2 regions of the Desulfosporosinus sp. genome follow, and region 2 is predicted to be linked to the other one. Evidence: riboswitches for the same ligand, from Rfam matches in the RefSeq annotation. Region 2 holds a riboswitch; the other holds the start of a gene.
What was found. A riboswitch is a leader RNA that binds a small molecule or an ion and turns the genes downstream of it on or off. The one in region 2 is predicted to bind molybdenum cofactor.
Positions count from the first base shown of each region.

Region 1: linked by a shared signal. The riboswitch ahead of moaA (GTP 3',8-cyclase MoaA) and the one ahead of modA (molybdate ABC transporter substrate-binding protein) in region 2 are both predicted to bind molybdenum cofactor.

Region 1 covers NZ_JABZFS010000062.1:63,655-71,807, forward strand. Annotated here, with positions in the region: gene nuoF (NADH-quinone oxidoreductase subunit NuoF) at 1-805, shown strand, start outside; gene fdhF (formate dehydrogenase subunit alpha) at 861-3,542, shown strand; partial or broken gene HGJ98_RS22425 (glutaredoxin family protein) at 3,832-4,017, shown strand; gene HGJ98_RS13820 (molybdenum cofactor guanylyltransferase) at 4,070-4,630, shown strand; gene fdhD (formate dehydrogenase accessory sulfurtransferase FdhD) at 4,665-5,450, opposite strand; molybdenum cofactor riboswitch at 5,610-5,738, shown strand; gene moaA (GTP 3',8-cyclase MoaA) at 5,814-6,785, shown strand; gene moaC (cyclic pyranopterin monophosphate synthase MoaC) at 6,791-7,258, shown strand; gene HGJ98_RS13840 (MOSC domain-containing protein) at 7,385-7,819, shown strand; gene HGJ98_RS13845 (MogA/MoaB family molybdenum cofactor biosynthesis protein) at 7,819-8,153, shown strand, end outside.
Region 2 covers NZ_JABZFS010000077.1:72,014-80,166, reverse strand. Annotated here, with positions in the region: gene HGJ98_RS18730 (LysR family transcriptional regulator) at 38-961, shown strand; gene HGJ98_RS18725 (radical SAM protein) at 1,026-2,102, shown strand; gene HGJ98_RS18720 (YueI family protein) at 2,118-2,516, opposite strand; gene HGJ98_RS18715 (ATPase P) at 2,659-3,126, opposite strand; gene HGJ98_RS18710 (PaaX family transcriptional regulator C-terminal domain-containing protein) at 3,433-4,284, shown strand; gene HGJ98_RS18705 (hypothetical protein) at 4,363-5,010, shown strand; gene HGJ98_RS18700 (DUF2179 domain-containing protein) at 5,147-5,668, shown strand; molybdenum cofactor riboswitch at 5,711-5,844, shown strand; gene modA (molybdate ABC transporter substrate-binding protein) at 5,939-6,748, shown strand; gene modB (molybdate ABC transporter permease subunit) at 6,889-7,566, shown strand; gene HGJ98_RS18685 (sulfate/molybdate ABC transporter ATP-binding protein) at 7,563-8,153, shown strand, end outside.

The sequences.
Region 1 (8,153 bases), on a different contig from region 2:
TTTGCGCAACGGAGCAGACTGGTATACCCAATTTGGGACGGAAAAGAGTAAAGGGACAAAAATCTTTGCTTTGACCGGTAAAGTTAATAATACGGGCTTAGTAGAAGTCCCGATGGGTACAACTCTCAGAGAGATTATCTTTGACATTGGAGATGGCATTCAAGGCGGTAAGAAGTTTAAAGCAGTGCAAATTGGAGGCCCCTCTGGTGGATGCTTGCCTGAAGATATGCTCGATCTAGCCGTTGATTATGATACCTTGACACAAGCTGGAGCAATGGTTGGCTCAGGTGGACTTGTTATCATGGATGAGACCACTTGTATGGTGGATATTGCCCGTTATTTCTTAAACTTTTCGAAGAAGGAATCTTGTGGTAAATGTACCCCTTGTCGTGAGGGAACCACGAGGATGTATGAGATTCTAGATAGAATCACAAAAGGTGAAGGTAAAGAGGAAGATCTCGATACCTTAGAAAATCTCGCAATAACCATCAAGGAAACCTCACTCTGTGGATTGGGTCAGTTTGCACCTAGCCCCATTCTTGCAACTCTTAAATACTTTAGGCATGAGTATCTAGCACATATTCATGACCATAAGTGTCCTGCCCATAATTGCACGGCCCTACTAAGCTATTCAATTGATACAGAGAAATGTAAAATGTGTAGTCTCTGTGCTAAGAATTGCCCGACGAATTGCATTTCAGGAGATAAGAAAACTAATACTCCGTATGTCATTGATGTTGAGAATTGCATCAAATGTGGAACCTGTATGGACAAATGTAAGTTTGGTGCAGTTAGTCGAGCCTAGTGAGTGAGGATCGAAACTACCCATTCGGATGGATAAACTGAGAGGAGTGAACATTTTGGAGTGGCTTACCTTAACAATTGATGGACGTGAAGTCAGCGTTCCCAAGGGAACGACCGTACTTGATGCCTGTCGGATGAATAATATTCCAATTCCTACCTTGTGTCATGCCCCAGAGCTTACCTCTGCTGGAGCCTGCCGTTTGTGTGTTGTTCAAATCGAAGGAATGCGTAATCTTCCACCTTCGTGCGTGACTCAAGTAGCTCAAGGTATGAAAGTAGAAACACAAAACCCTAAAGTTCGTAATGCACGTAAAACAATCTTAGAGCTTTTGGTTGCAAATCATCCTTTAGATTGCATGACCTGTCAGAAAATGGGAGATTGTTCCTTAGCGGAATATGCTTATGACTATGGAGTAACTGGGACCGTTTATCAAGGGGAGAAACGTTGTCTCCCGATTGATGACGGAAATCCTTTCATATTACGTGATCCCAATAAATGTATTCTTTGTGGCAAATGTATCAAAGCATGTACTGAAATCCAAGGAAAAAGCATTCTAGACTTTTCATTTCGAGGATTTGATACCCAGGTGGGCCCCGCCTTCAATTTACCCTATAATGAATCGGATTGTGATTTCTGTGGATCCTGTGTCTCAGTCTGCCCAGTTGGTGCGCTGACTGAAAAGCAAATGGCCGGTAAAGGACGTCCTTGGGAAGTATCCAAAGTCCAAACCACTTGTCCTTTCTGCGGAGTAGGTTGCAACTTTGACCTAAATGTCAAAGACGGAAAAGTCATTGGGGTAACTTCTAATCCTGAGGTACCTGTTAATGGTAAAGCTTTATGTGTTAAAGGTCGTTTTGGGATGGACATGATCTATAGCGACAATCGCATAACCACACCTTTAATTAGGAAAAATGGAGAACTAGTTCCGGCAGAGTGGGATGAGGCTCTGGATTTGGTTGCCACTAAGTTGGGAGAGATTAAAAAGACCTATGGTCCCAACTCTATTGCAGCTTTAAGTTCAGCTCACTGCACTAATGAAGAAAACTATCTTATGCAAAAATTCATGCGCGCGGTAATCGGCACAAACAATGTCGATCACTGCGCCAGGACTTGACACGCTCCCACTGTGGCCGGTCTGGCCACCTCATTTGGATCTGGAGCGATGACTAACTCAATTAATGAAATTCCTAACGTTAAGGCTATGTTTGTAATTGGTGCTAATCCCACAGAAGCGCATCCGGTAATCGGAACAAAAATGAAACAAGCCCTCGCAAAAGGTGCTAAACTTATTGTTGCTGACCCTCGGTGCATTGATCTTGCCGAGCATGCAGATGTTTGGCTAAGACTTAGACCTGGAACGGATATTGCTTTGATCAACGGAATCATGAACATTATTCTTGCTAACGAGTGGGAAAATAAAGAATTTATTGCTGAACGAACGGAAGGCTTTGAAAAAGTTCGTGAAGCAGTACAGCAATATACTCCAGAAGTAGTAAGTAAAATAACGGGAGTTCCTGTAGAACAGCTCCAAGAGGCTGCCAAAATCTATGCTACCGCTGAACGAGCTTCAATCTTCTATACCTTAGGGATAACTGAACATACCTGCGGTACAGATAATGTCATGAGTTTGGCAAACCTCGCTATGCTGACAGGAAATATTGGTAAGGAGAGTTCAGGGGTTAACCCAATGCGCGGGCAGAATAACGTACAGGGTGCCTGCGATATGGGAGCACTTCCTAATGTTTATCCCGGTTACCAACAGGTTGCTAGCCCAGAAGTACGGGCCAAGTTTGAAGCAGCTTGGGGAGTTCCCCTAGATCCTAATCCCGGCTTTATGATTCCAGATATGTTTGGGGCTGCAGTTAGTAAGGATCTGCGTGCTCTGTATGTCATGGGAGAAGATCCGGTCATTACGGATGCTGATGCGAACCATGTACGAAAAGGTCTTGAGGCATTAGACTTCCTTGTTGTTCAAGAAATTTTCTTGTCTGAAACAGCAAAGCTTGCAGATGTCGTCTTACCTGGTGCTAGTTTTGCAGAGAAGACAGGCACCTTCACAAATACTGAGCGAAGAGTGCAAATGGTAAATCAGGCCATTAAGCCTATTGGAAATGCTAAGACAGATGGGGAGATCATTTGTGAGCTGGCTACTCGTATGGGTTACCCCTTCAACTATGAATCTTCTGCAGAAGTCATGCAGGAAATTTCAAAGCTCGCGCCACAATTTGGGGGTATAACCCATGAGCGATTAGGAACACAAGGGCTGCAATGGCCTGTACCGCATGCAGAGCACCCAGGCACCAAGTTCCTGCATGAAGGGAAGTTTAACCGGGGCAAAGGACTCTTTATGGCTATTGAAAATCAGCTGCCTGCTGAAATGCCTGATGAGGAATATCCTTTCTTGCTCAATACCGGGCGTAAACTCTCTCACTATAATGTTTTCACACAACACTCACCTTCATTAGGCGACCATTCTCCTGAAGAACTTGCTGAGGTTAATCCTTCAGACGCTAAGAAGCTGGGAATTGAAGATGGAGAAGTAGTCCAAGTGGCATCACGCCGTGGTGAGCTGAAAACTAAAGTTAAGGTTACCGAGAGAGTCCCAGAAGGCATGGTCTTCATGACACTTCACTATTTTGATTCACCAACGAATGTCTTGACCAATGGTGCCTATGACAAAGTTACCAAAACCTATGAGTATAAAGTGTGCGGCGTGAAAATCTCAAAAATTAACTAACCTGCAAAGGGGCCCTTAGGGGTCCCTTTAACCTATGACAAGTATGACAAGGGGACGATCCTTTTTGACACACTTTGTGTCAAAAAGGATCGTCCCCTTGTCACGCGTCCTTTCACGCCCCTCCGGCTCTCGTCATTTTTAGAGGGTGACCACTCGCAACGCATCGTGACATAAATGATTGAATATGGTACATTGAAGTAAGAGGGCTAGCCTCAGATGAGTTGAGGAGTGAAGGTTTGTGAATCAAGAAGTGATTATGTATACTGTACCTCTTTGACCCTATTGCTTTCGCGCAAAGCGATTCCTTTCGGGTAAAGGAATTTTGTTTACCGAGAAAAGTATTCTTTCACCTACTAACTTTAAAGAGTTGAGAAAAACCACCGATGCTATTGGAGTTCCAGTAACAATTGTGGGGAATCGGATTCTGACCCGCTTCTCGTCCACTGAATACGAGGAGGTCTTCAAAAATTACTAAGTTACTGCAAAACTTTAGAAACGGCCTTCCGAAATTGAAGGCGACTGGTATTTTGTTAGCGGGTGGAAAGAGCTCGCGAATGAAAAAAGATAAAGCTTTTTTAGAGATCGATGGTCAAACTCTGGCTGAACGGAGTTTAAAGGTTCTGGATACCGTGTTTTCAGAGGTGATCATTAGCAGTAACAACCCTGAACGGTTTGCATGCTTTGAACTGCCGATTATTCAGGACGAGATTCCAGATCAAGGTCCCCTGGAAGGGCTATATCAGGGGTTAAAAGCTGCGACCTATGACGAAGTTTTCTTCGTTGCCTGTGATATGCCTTTTCTAAAAATGGATCTTATTAATTATTTGTCAAAGTGGATTCCGGAACACGATGTCGTCGTCCCAAAGCTTCGATCTGGACTCCATCCGTTACATGCTTTTTATCATCGACGTTGCCTTCCCACAATAAAAAAGAACCTTGAAGCAGGTCGCCTCAAGGTTATCGATTTCTATCCAAACTGTTCAGTGAAGTATGTGGAGGAGTCAGAACTAGAGATCTTTTCAGATTTGATGAACGCCTTCTGTAATGTTAATACACCGAGAGACTGGGCTGATATCCATAAAGGATAAACAAACTTCAACGTCAACGCAGTACATTCTTAGCTTAGCAAAGGATCCGTTCAGGACAGGTATAAATATTTAAGCGTTGTTCCCTTGCAAACCCTATAACAGTAATATTCAAAGCCGTCGCTTGAGATAAGGCCATATCCGTTGGTGCTCCGCGGGCAATGAGGATGGGGACCTTCATTTTGGCAACCTTAAGCAGGATTTCCGAGGAAACTCGACCGCTGAAAAAAATCACATGGTTTTCGAGATTTAACTTAGTGCGAAAGGCTTCACCGCTGAGCTTATCAAAGACATTGTGCCTGCCAATATCATAGCTTGTTAGGAGTACATTGCCTTCATGGCCAACTCCACCACTGTGTATTCCACCGGTTTCTTGAAAAAGTGGTAGATAGGATTGCAAAAACTTAGCATAATCATAGGCTTCTTGGATAGGAATGTTATAGGTTGATGTAAGCGGTTTAACCATTAGTGCATCATTGGCAAAACAAAAGGATGCTCTGCTTTTACCACAACAAGCGGATACAAAGCGCTTGCTCATAAGTTCTTTTTGCAAGACGCAGGGCTTGCCTTCGACCCAAACCATGTGGTCTGAAGGATCGTGGCGAATCTCGTAAACGTCTTCCGGTATTCGGATGAATCCTTCGCTGAATAAAAACCCAAGTGTAAGTTCCTCAGTTTGAGAAGGAGAACACAAGAGCGTGGCAATTTCTTCCCGGTTGTAGTGAATGGTTAATGGCACTTCTCGGACTACAGTGTCTTTCACCCATTCTAGTAATGCCCCATTAGCTTTTAGAATTGAATGAGTAACGGTTTCGTTTGGCATTATTACCTCCTTGGACCTTACCTTTATTATAGTGTACAATATTTTTGAAAAAAGCTAAATCATTTTTTTAATAAAAAGTAAAAAATGTAATATATTAATTAAAAGGGATTTCGATAACTTATCGCGAATTACCTAATGTAGAGTTAACAGATTTTAAAACTAAATGTACTGCTCCGAAGCTGGATTACCTAAAGCAGAGGCTATGGTGACCAGACAAGTGCTTAAGCACTCGGGTATTATAGGAAACTGTAATATCTCCTGCTGGAAAGGAGTCTGTCGACAGGTGGAATATAGTTCCCCGGTTGTTTACAGACCGCGGGTTTTTTTGTGTTCAAAAATTAAATCTAAGAAAGGGGAGACGTAATGCAAGATCAATTTCTTAGGCGAATTGACTATCTTAGAATTTCGGTGACAGATCGCTGCAATCTACGTTGCAGATATTGTATGCCTGATGAAGGGATACAATGGATGCCCCATAATTTTATTCTTTCCTTTGAAGAAATACTAAGGTTAATGAGGATAAGTACAGAATTGGGATTTCGGCGGTTTCGTATTACTGGAGGAGAACCCTTAGTGCGCACCGATATTCTGGACTTTCTGCGAGAGGGTGCTCAAATTCCGGGAGTAGAGGATCTCATGCTCACTACCAACGGTTTGTTACTTCCGGAAATGGCCTTTGATCTAAAGGCCGCTGGAGTTCAGCGTGTTAATATAAGCTTAGATACTATGGATCGAACACGTTTTTCTGAGAATACCCGCGGAGGGGATGTCTCGAAAGTGATTCAGGGAATTTTTCGGTCACTAGAGGCTGGACTAAATCCAGTTAAAATTAATGTAGTTGTTGTTCGTGGGTTTAATACGGACGAGTTGCCCAGCTTTCTAAAGCTCGCTAAGCAATATCCGCTCCATGTTCGATTCATTGAGCTTATGCCGATTGGGGTCAGTTCAGAGCACCGGTCGGATTTTGTTTCAATTAAAGAAATGAAAGAGTTATTAGAACTCGATGAAGACGTACCTACCCAGGATATTCTCGGCGGAGGTCCAGCAGAATACTATCGCCCTAGCGGCTATAAAGGAAGTATCGGTTTTATCAGCGCGCTAAGTCGCCATTTTTGTAATACTTGCAATCGGGTGCGTTTAACGGCTGATGGTAAACTGCGACCATGTCTGCACAGTAAACATGAAGTTGATTTACGTGAGGTTCTACGTTCAGGCAGTACTGATCACGATATTCTGAAAGTATTTGCCCAGGCAGTTTGGCATAAACCTGCTGAGCATCATATGAACAATGAGGCTTGGCAAGATACACGTATAATGTCTCAGATCGGAGGGTAAAGCAAATGGATTTAACGCATTTTGACGAAGAAGGACGCGCACGAATGGTCGATGTTAGCGATAAGGAAGAAACGGCACGGGTTGCTATTGCCCAGGGTAAAGTTTTGATGAAACCAGAGACGTTAGAAAGGATTCGTTCCGGGCAGATTGCCAAAGGAGATGTTTTGTCAGTAGCCCAGGTTGCTGGAATTATGGCGGCAAAGCAGACATCACAGTTGATCCCTATGTGTCATCCTTTAGCAATTACAAGTGCTAAGTTGAGTTTCAAATTGGTGGAACCGGGGGAGATAGATATTGAGGCTAATGTTAAGGTCCACGGCAAAACTGGCGTGGAAATGGAAGCATTGACGGCAGTTAGTGTCGCAGCCTTGACCATTTACGATATGTGTAAAGCAATTGATAAGACCATGACGATTGGGGATATTTATCTGGTTGAAAAGCTGGGCGGAAAAAGCGGGCATTTTGTCCGATGACTAACTGCCACTAGGCATTGTAAGTAGGAGGGCAAGTGGCAGTAAGTCCCTGGATAAGTTCGACTAGACATTTCTGAAGCGGAGCTTCAATTAAAAAATAGAATGGCATGAAAGAGGTATATTAATATGGGGAAAATAGTAGCTGTTTGCACAAGTGAACGAAAAGGAATGCGTAAAAAGAATGTTGGTGAAGGGGTTCTCAAGGTGGGCTTTGGTCTGGAAGGAGATGCCCATGGCGGAGACTGGCATCGCATGGTTAGTTTGCTAGCGATGGAGAGTATTAAGACGATGCAAGACAAAGGATTGAAGGTAGTGCCAGGGGATTTTGCGGAGAACTTGACGACAGAAGGATTAGAATTATTTACTCTCCCGATTGGAACAAAGCTAAAAATTGGGGCTACTAGTATCGGGGAAGTGACTCAAATTGGTAAAGAATGCCATACAAAATGTGCGATTTACCATCAGGCGGGAGATTGTGTCATGCCGAAAGAGGGAATTTTTATTCGTTTACTGGAAGGCGGAGTCGTTCGAGTTGGAGATGATATAGAGGTGATTGATTGATGCTTCGCGTAGGAGTTATTACGGCAAGTGATAAGGGTTCACGCGGTGAAAGGGAGGATCTATCCGGTCCAACCCTTGCCAAGCTGGTTGAAGAAATTGACGGTCAGGTTGTGGAGTATGTGGTACTCCCTGACGACCAAGAATCCCTAGAGAAAACTATGCGACTTTGGGCTGATGAACTGAACCTAGATCTAATCTTGACGACGGGTGGGACTGGCTTTTCATTGCGAGATGTAACACCCGAGGCAACCCTAGCTGTAGCAGATCGTATGGTTCCGGGTATTGCTGAAGTGATGAGGATGGAAAGCCTTAAAGTAACTCCCAAGGCCATGTT
Region 2 (8,153 bases):
TATACAATCATAGATCTAGAAACTAGAGGTGTAACTTGTGATTATTGATCCCTTAAAAATATTCGTAACAGTTGTCGAACATAAGAATTTCTCGCATGCTGCAGAGGAACTTTATCTTTCTCATCCCGATGTCAGTTTGCAGATCCAGAGTTTGGAAGAACAACTCGGCACAAAGCTAGTTGATAGCTCATCCAATCATCTGGAACTGACGCAATCAGGTGAGATATACTATGAATACGCTAAGCAAATTTTGCAATTGCAAGATAAGGCAAAACAGGAGATTAAAAGAATTTCAAATGTAGTTACTGGAAGTTTGAGGGTAGGTGCAAGCTATACAATTGGGGAATACATTTTGCCCTTTGTCGTGGCTGAATTTGCTGCTCAATATCCGAAAGTGGAGATTGAAACCTCAATTGCTAATACGGGGGATATAATTCGAGGGGTACAAGCTAATCACTTAGACATTGCTCTTGTGGAGGGAGAAGTCGATCATTCAGACATCCTTGTCCGCCCATTAATGGAGGATGAAATTATTTTGTTAGTACCTAACCAACATCCCTTGGCAAGACTTCCCATTGTTACTTCTGAGCATCTCCAAGACCAAGTATGGATTCTCAGGGAAAGTGGTTCTGGTACTCGTGCGTTTAGCGATAAGCTCTTCAAGGAATGGGGCATTCATGCTAGAAGGTCGTATATCTTTGGAAGTGGCCAAGCCATTAAACAGGCTGTAACCGCTGGCTTAGGAATTGCACTCGTCTCACGTTGGATTGTGAGAAAGGAGTTAAATGCGAAAGAGTTTAAGACGATCAAATTAAAAGGGAATCCACTTACGCGTTCTTTTTACTTAATAGGACCGAAGGATCCTGAAGCGTCTGAGGCTAGGGAGGTTTTTACGGAGCAACTCTTAACTCTGGAGTCTACTACATGGAGAAAACTGAGTAAAAAAGGAATTGCAATTTAGTGAATAATGGCAAGGATTAGAGTCATATCGATAAAAAGGCTAAGATTAAGAGAGGTGATCGAGAATGAAAGATGTAGTTGAACTTGTGTTTCGTCCTACGCCTTCTATAGAGCGTCTTTATCTGGAGTTAACCAACCGTTGTAACTTGTCTTGTGAAATGTGTTATCGCCAGAAGTGGCAAGAACCTTTGGGAGATATGTCAACTGGAATCTTAAAGGCAATTGCAAGTGAGGTGGAAGTTTTTCCTGATCTTCAAGAGGTAATCCTTGGAGGTATTGGTGAACCGACGATTGCCAATAATTTTAGACGTGCCGTGGAGCTATTCGCTTCACGGTATAAAGTTTCTGTAACAACGAATGGAACTACGTTAGATAGTGAATTAATTAATTTTCTAATTAAAAGTAAAATAGCAAAGATCATTTTATCTGTAGATTCCACCGATGTACAGACATTTGCCGCCATTCGTCATGAAAACATACAAGGAATCTTAGAAAGTACACGTCTTATAACAGAGCAAAGTGGTAACGGAGGACCGGAGGTGATATGGGAATTTGTAGTCATGAAAAGCACTCTCCCTTATCTGGTAGAGACCGTACGCCAAGCAGCCAAGCTAGGCGTAACTAGAGTCTTCGTTTCTCATCTTCTGCCGATGAGAGAAGAAATGATGGCAGAAACTCTTTACTATCCCACCAAGTCTGCAGAGATGGATAAAGTATTCCAAGCCGCTTTCATCGCTGGATTAGCAAAAGGCGTGGAAGTAGTGCTGCCTAAAAGTGAATTAAAAACAGATCGATATTGTAAGTTCGTCGAAACTCAAAGCGCCGTCGTCCGTTGGGATGGTCAGGTTACTTCTTGTTATCGATTCTTGCATTCTTATCCAGAGTATGTGTTTGGGAGATATAAGCAGATTGATTCACATAGTTTTGGTTCTATAGAGAAGCAATCCTTGCTCGGAATTTGGACTACGCCTGAATTTATGAGGTATCGATATCATGTTTTGCACGGAGAATACGCATCATGTACTGATTGTAACTGGGTTGATGGTTGTGACATGGTTCTTCGGGCAGATATGGATTGCCTAGGTCATGCGCCTTCTTGTGGTGATTGTCTTTGGGGACGAGGAATAACCGTTTGTCCATGATCTCTCTAGAGTGCTCTAAACATCAATATCTTCAATATCAACCGCATCATTACTCACTACGACTAATCCGGTCTCCCCTGCAAGTTCCGGGTCATGAATCATCGTGTAAGATTTTTTCATTTTTCGAGCTAGTTTAATGTACTTATCGGTAAACTGAGGGCTCAAGGTGCCACTTATGAGCATTCTTGAGCTTTTCTTATGATTTAATGCTTCCTTAATCTCTGGGAAGATAGACTTCTCAGCAACTTGCTTTTTAGTCAAGCGCCGAATAATGCGTTCGCGGAATTCTCCGAGGTAGTTCATTTTTTCGTCGTGTTTCAGTTCAGGTACCCCATGTACACCAACAGCTATTCTTTGTATAGTGTTCGTAGTCGCTGAAGTAGGCAATTCATCAATTTTGAGATTTGAATCCATTTTGTCCTCCTTGAGAGTTTAGATTACTGTGATTTATAGTTTGCATTTATTTGGAGGATATGCATACTAAATGAGTAGTTTTCTAGAGGAGGACTAATTGGGGTTCTAACGCGATCCTTTGTATACTTGCTCCTTTTGCAATTTAGAGTCGTAAGGTTGCCTTAAGACGTTGTGTCTCTATAAGTAAACCGAGAGCGTTTTCTATATTGTGGACAATCAAATCTGCTGATAGGAGAGCTTGTGTGGATGCCCCCTCTAAGCCGATGACTGCAATACCCAAGTGAGCATGCTGAAGCATTAACTGATCGTTAGCTCCGTTTCCTATAGCTACAACTTCGCGATCAAACTGTAATACATAATCTGCTTTTTCTTTGACGTGCTCTGTGCTCTTTAATACGTTTACTTGAACGGGTAATCCCTCACATTGCTGCACCACGGTACCGTAGGTATCTGAAGTAAGAATATGAATTTCTAGAAAAGGAGATAAACGGCGGAGACTTTCCTTAACAGATTCAAACATTTTCCCGTCTAGGGCCAAGGTTCCGTTGTAATCAAGGACTAACACTTCAAGGTTCATAGTTCCACGACCTGGAATAGAGACTTGAATCATTTTATTTCCTCCTCTGAAGTCAAGTGTATAATATGAGCAATTATACCGCAGCATGGAAGTGTAGTTCCATCCTTTATCGTTTATAGTCAACTTGTAAAACATTCTCTATAAAAAATGTACCATAGATAGGGAGGGACAGTTCAAAAAGCTGTCCCTCCCTATCTATTTCTGAAGCCCATAAACTGGATCATCATAAAAATTAATTTAGATTTTTAACTAATACGTAAGAAATAATTGACACAACATTGTGTTATAACATATAATAAAAACATAATAAATATACGTTATATGAGAAGGAGGAGTTATATGAAGGTCATCTTACGAAAGAACGATAGTGCAACCAGTCTATTGCTTTTTGTTTATAATAGTTATTTTAATTTCTACCAGAAAGATACTATCAAGCTATCTAGTCTGCTTGAGATTATGAAGGCCTTTGGGAAAAGCGAAAGTGCCACAAGAATGTCACTATCGAGAACGGTAAAATCAGGTATCCTTATCAATGAAACTTTCGGTAGTGAAGTGTATTATTCATTGGATTCAACTGGCAAGGAGGCTATAAATATCTGGAATGAAGGTATGCAACAATTTTGGGATAGGTACGCCTCAAGAAATGAGCCATGGGATAAGAAATGGTATTTAGTTAATTTGGAGTTCGGGGAAGAGCATAAGGAGAACAGGTCAATAATTTTAGAGAAATTACAGCAAATTGGATTTGGTAGCTTAAGTACAAATACTTGGATTAGTCCATACTATCGACCTAATGACTTTCAAAAGATATTAACTGAATTTAATATGAACACCGGAGTAGTTGAAATGCATGGCGAGATGAAAATCTATGGAGATATGGTTGTTTTTGTAGATAAAGTTTTTCATATGAAGGACCTAGAGAAACCCTACAAAAACTTTATAAAGGTATTTAGTAAAAAACTTGAAGAGACTAAGAAGCTATATCGGGAAGAGTGGTTTGTAGAAGGAGGGCACTCGTTGCCATTATTACATGCTCTTGGTTGGGAGTTTTTATCTATAGCAACAGATGATGCGGCATTGCCTAAAACAGTATACCCTGCATGGGCTGGCGACGAAGCTGCACAACTAATGATTGAATTTAGAAAGATCCTTTTAGAAGCATCTATTAAGTATCTTGAGAAGTTTGCGTGAAATCATCCGCTTTAAGTAAGTTCAATATGAGTGAGTTATGGGTTAGATCTAAATAATAAAATAGAGGAGGATATTACAATGAACGCACAAGAAATTTTAAATTATCTTGAATTGTTGGCAAATAACAGTTTGTGGGTTAATTTTTCAATGCATGTTCTCGCTTTAATGGCACTGATATCAGTTTTCATGGTAACCAAAGAGTATTTAAAACGATGGGTTTTTCAAGGAACCGTAAGTATTCTATTTTTATCCGTAGCAATCAATGCGTTTATTTTTGGAAACCCTTTTCATATGGTTACGTTCAGCTTACTAGCCATAACGGCATTAGTACAATTATTTGTGGGAAAAGAAAACATTCGAATAGCTGAAAGTAGATGGATAACTGCTATTGCTCTTTCCTTTATACTCATTGGACTGTGGTACCCTGAATTTGTGGATAAAAATGCTCTTATGCTCCTGGTGGTTTCACCTGTAGGGGTTATTCCCTGTCCGACGCTACTCACAACCATAGGGCTATTAATGCTTATCATGCCTAGTGTGAGTAGGTTCCAATATGTAATTACAATTATAATGGGTATTGTATATGGCGTAATAGGAGTCTTTGTTTTCAAAGTATACTTGGACATCACATTGTTGATCTTGGTTTTATATGCAAGCTGGATATATTTTAGGAGTAGTTCACAAGCAAAGACCAAGACAGTTTTATGCTCGCAATTAGAGGGATAAAATTGTGTTGCTTACCCTGTGAACCTGTAGATGGGATTTATAAGAAATTTGATCTATGCAATGACAAGAAGGGATTAAAAAGGTAGAATATAGAGAGGAGAATCAAGTAGCTGAAAGTGGAGGAAACAAAAAAGTTATGCAACTCATTTTTATCATTATCGGAATCAATGTAGTCTATGTGTCCTTGTATACTTTGCGAATGATTTTCGTAATAAAAGGGCAAAGAGGTTTAGCATCGATTATTTCTGTCGTTGAAGTTTTTGTTTATATGACAGGATTAGGCATAGTCCTGCAAAATCTCGAAAATTATTGGAATCTAGCAGCGTATTGTATTGGTTACGGCTTAGGGGTGTATACCGGAAGCCGAATCGAGGAGTACATTGCTTTAGGTTATGTTACAGTTCAAGTGACAGTAGATTGCGTTGAAGCGGAATTACCCTCAAAGTTACGGGAATCTGGATACGGTGTTACTTCTTGGTTAGCTGATGGCAAGGATGGTCCCCGGCTTATGATGCAGGTTTTAGCGAAGAGGAGCAATGAACCTAAATTACTTGACATCCTCGATAAGTTTTGCCCCAAAGCTTTTGTAGTTTCGTATGAACCAAAAAATTTTAAAGGTGGATTTTGGATTAAACGTATGCCTAAGCCTTTTGAATAAAATTACACGCAACTTTGTTCTTCAATAGTGTCAGAACGAACTAAATAATCTACTCTCCGAGCTGATCAACCTAAAGAGAAATCCATGGTTCATCGGCCAGGGCTATAAGGCCCTCAGGGTATGTCTGGAAATGGACCTACCTTCACATTTTGAAAAGGAGGTAGCTGCACGTTGACTTGTATTACATGGCGGCTCCACGTTCTTTGTGGAGCCGTCTTTTGTATAGAAGTGTCAGTAAATACGGATATTAGCAAAGAAAGGAGCCATAGTATGTTTAAACCTGTGAAACCAATTTGGAGGTACTTTGTTACGCTATCATTAATCTGTCTTTTATTCCTAACGGGTTGCGCCCAATCCAGTCCCCCAGCAACCTCAGCGACTCCAAAACTTCGGATTGCAGCTGCTGCTGATCTTACGCTGGCCTTTAAAGAAATCGCGACTCAATTCGAACAGGAGACAAATATACCGACGGAAATAACCTTTGGCTCCACGGGAACGACTGCCATGCAGATCGAAAACGGAGCACCCTATGACATTTTTGCAGCAGCAGATGTTTCATATGTAGATAAGCTTAATCAAAAAGGCCTTATCATAACCGATACTCAGCAACTCTATGCTCAGGGCAGAATCGGTATTGTTTCTCTGAAAGGAAACCCGTTGTCTATAAAAGAGTTAGACGATTTAGCGAACAATCCTATGGTCAAAAAAATTGCCATTGCTGAACCGTCACACGCCCCTTACGGCAAAGCCGCTAAACAAGCTTTAGAATATCGCAATCTATGGACTAAGGTAGAACAAAAAATGGTTTATGGTCAGAATATCCAAGACACTTTAGCCATCCTTAAATCTGGAAATGTGGACGTCGCGATCATTGCTCTTTCCATCTATAAAGCGGATGAAGTGGAATTCACCCTAATTGACGGGTCGTGGCACGATCCTCTTAATCAAGCGATGGCTATCCTGAAAACGACCAAGCAAGAGGATAATGCCCGTCAATTTATGGCGTATGTCCATGGAGAAGAGGGGCGTGAGATTATGAAAAAATACGGTTTTCTGCTCCCTGGCGAGTTTGTGAAGTAGTAATGGTTTGAACCGTATTTCCTTTAAAGAATCGGAGAACGGAACAAATATAAGCTTTAACATAGTTTTTAGCGGTTTCGAAGTCACTGTGTAGATGCTTAATGAATTATATTGGAGAAGTCTTGAAAGAGGTAGTAATAATGAGTATAACGGATCTAATGCCTCTTTATCTTTCCTTGCGCCTGGCTTTAACTGCTACGTTCATCGGACTGCTGATCGGTTTACCCATCGCCTGGTTTTTAGGGAACACTCGTTGGAAAGGCCGGGAGGTTCTGGATTCGTTGATCAGCATTCCCATGGTCCTGCCGCCGACCGTGCTGGGATACTACTTGCTGGTTATCCTAGGCCGGAATAGCTGGATTGGGAGTCTGGCGGAAGAGTTGGGAGCCCCTCTTGTGTTTACCACTCGTGGGGCAATAATTGCTGCCACAGTTGTTTCAATCCCTTTTTTTATTAAGACGGCTCGTTCAGCTATCGAAGGGATCCCGTCGGATCTTTTAGATGCTGCCCGTGTCCTTGGTAGGACAGAATTCAATATTTTTTTCAGTGTGGTTATTCCTAACGCTTGGAAGGGGATTGCTTCTGGGTTGGTGCTTATGTTTGCGCGAGCTTTGGGGGACTTTGGAACAACGCTTATGGTTTCGGGTGGCATACCAGGCGAAACACTAACTATGCCTATTGCCATCTATAATGCCATGTTAGCTGGGGACCAGGGGACAGCTAATCGTCTGGCCTTAATTATGGCAGGGACTGCTCTACTGGTATTAATCTTGATCAATGTTCTTAATCGTCAGGTTGGAAGGAGAAGTAATCGATGATAGAAGTTCGGATTTCTAAAACCTTAGAACTCTTCTCCCTTCAAATTGATCTTAAACTATCTGAAGGATCTTCCTTAGCTTTAGTAGGTCCTTCTGGATGCGGCAAAAGTATGACCCTGCGCATGATTGCTGGTTTGGAACAACCGGACGAGGGGTACATTAAAGTCGGAGATACTACGTTTTTTGATTCTAGCGAGGGCATCGATGTCTCGGCTTATAAACGCCGTGTTGGGTACCTATTCCAAAATTACGCCCTTTTCCCGCATCTTACGATTGAAAAAAACATTGCTTTTGGGTTGAACCATTGTCCCAGATCGGAAAAGCGTGCTAAGGTTCATTCCATCATGGAAAGGCTAAGAATTAAAGGACTGGAGAAGCGTTATCCTCCATACATTTCTGGAGGACAGCAACAACGTGTGGCCTTAGCCAGGACACTTGTTACAGATCCAGAGTTACTTCTCTTAGATGAACCATTTTCCGCCTTAGACAGCCAAGTAAAAAAGAAAATGGAAAAAGAAGTAATCGATGTGAGAAATGCATTCTCGGGGACAATGATTCTAGTGACTCATAGCCTGGAAGAGGCATTT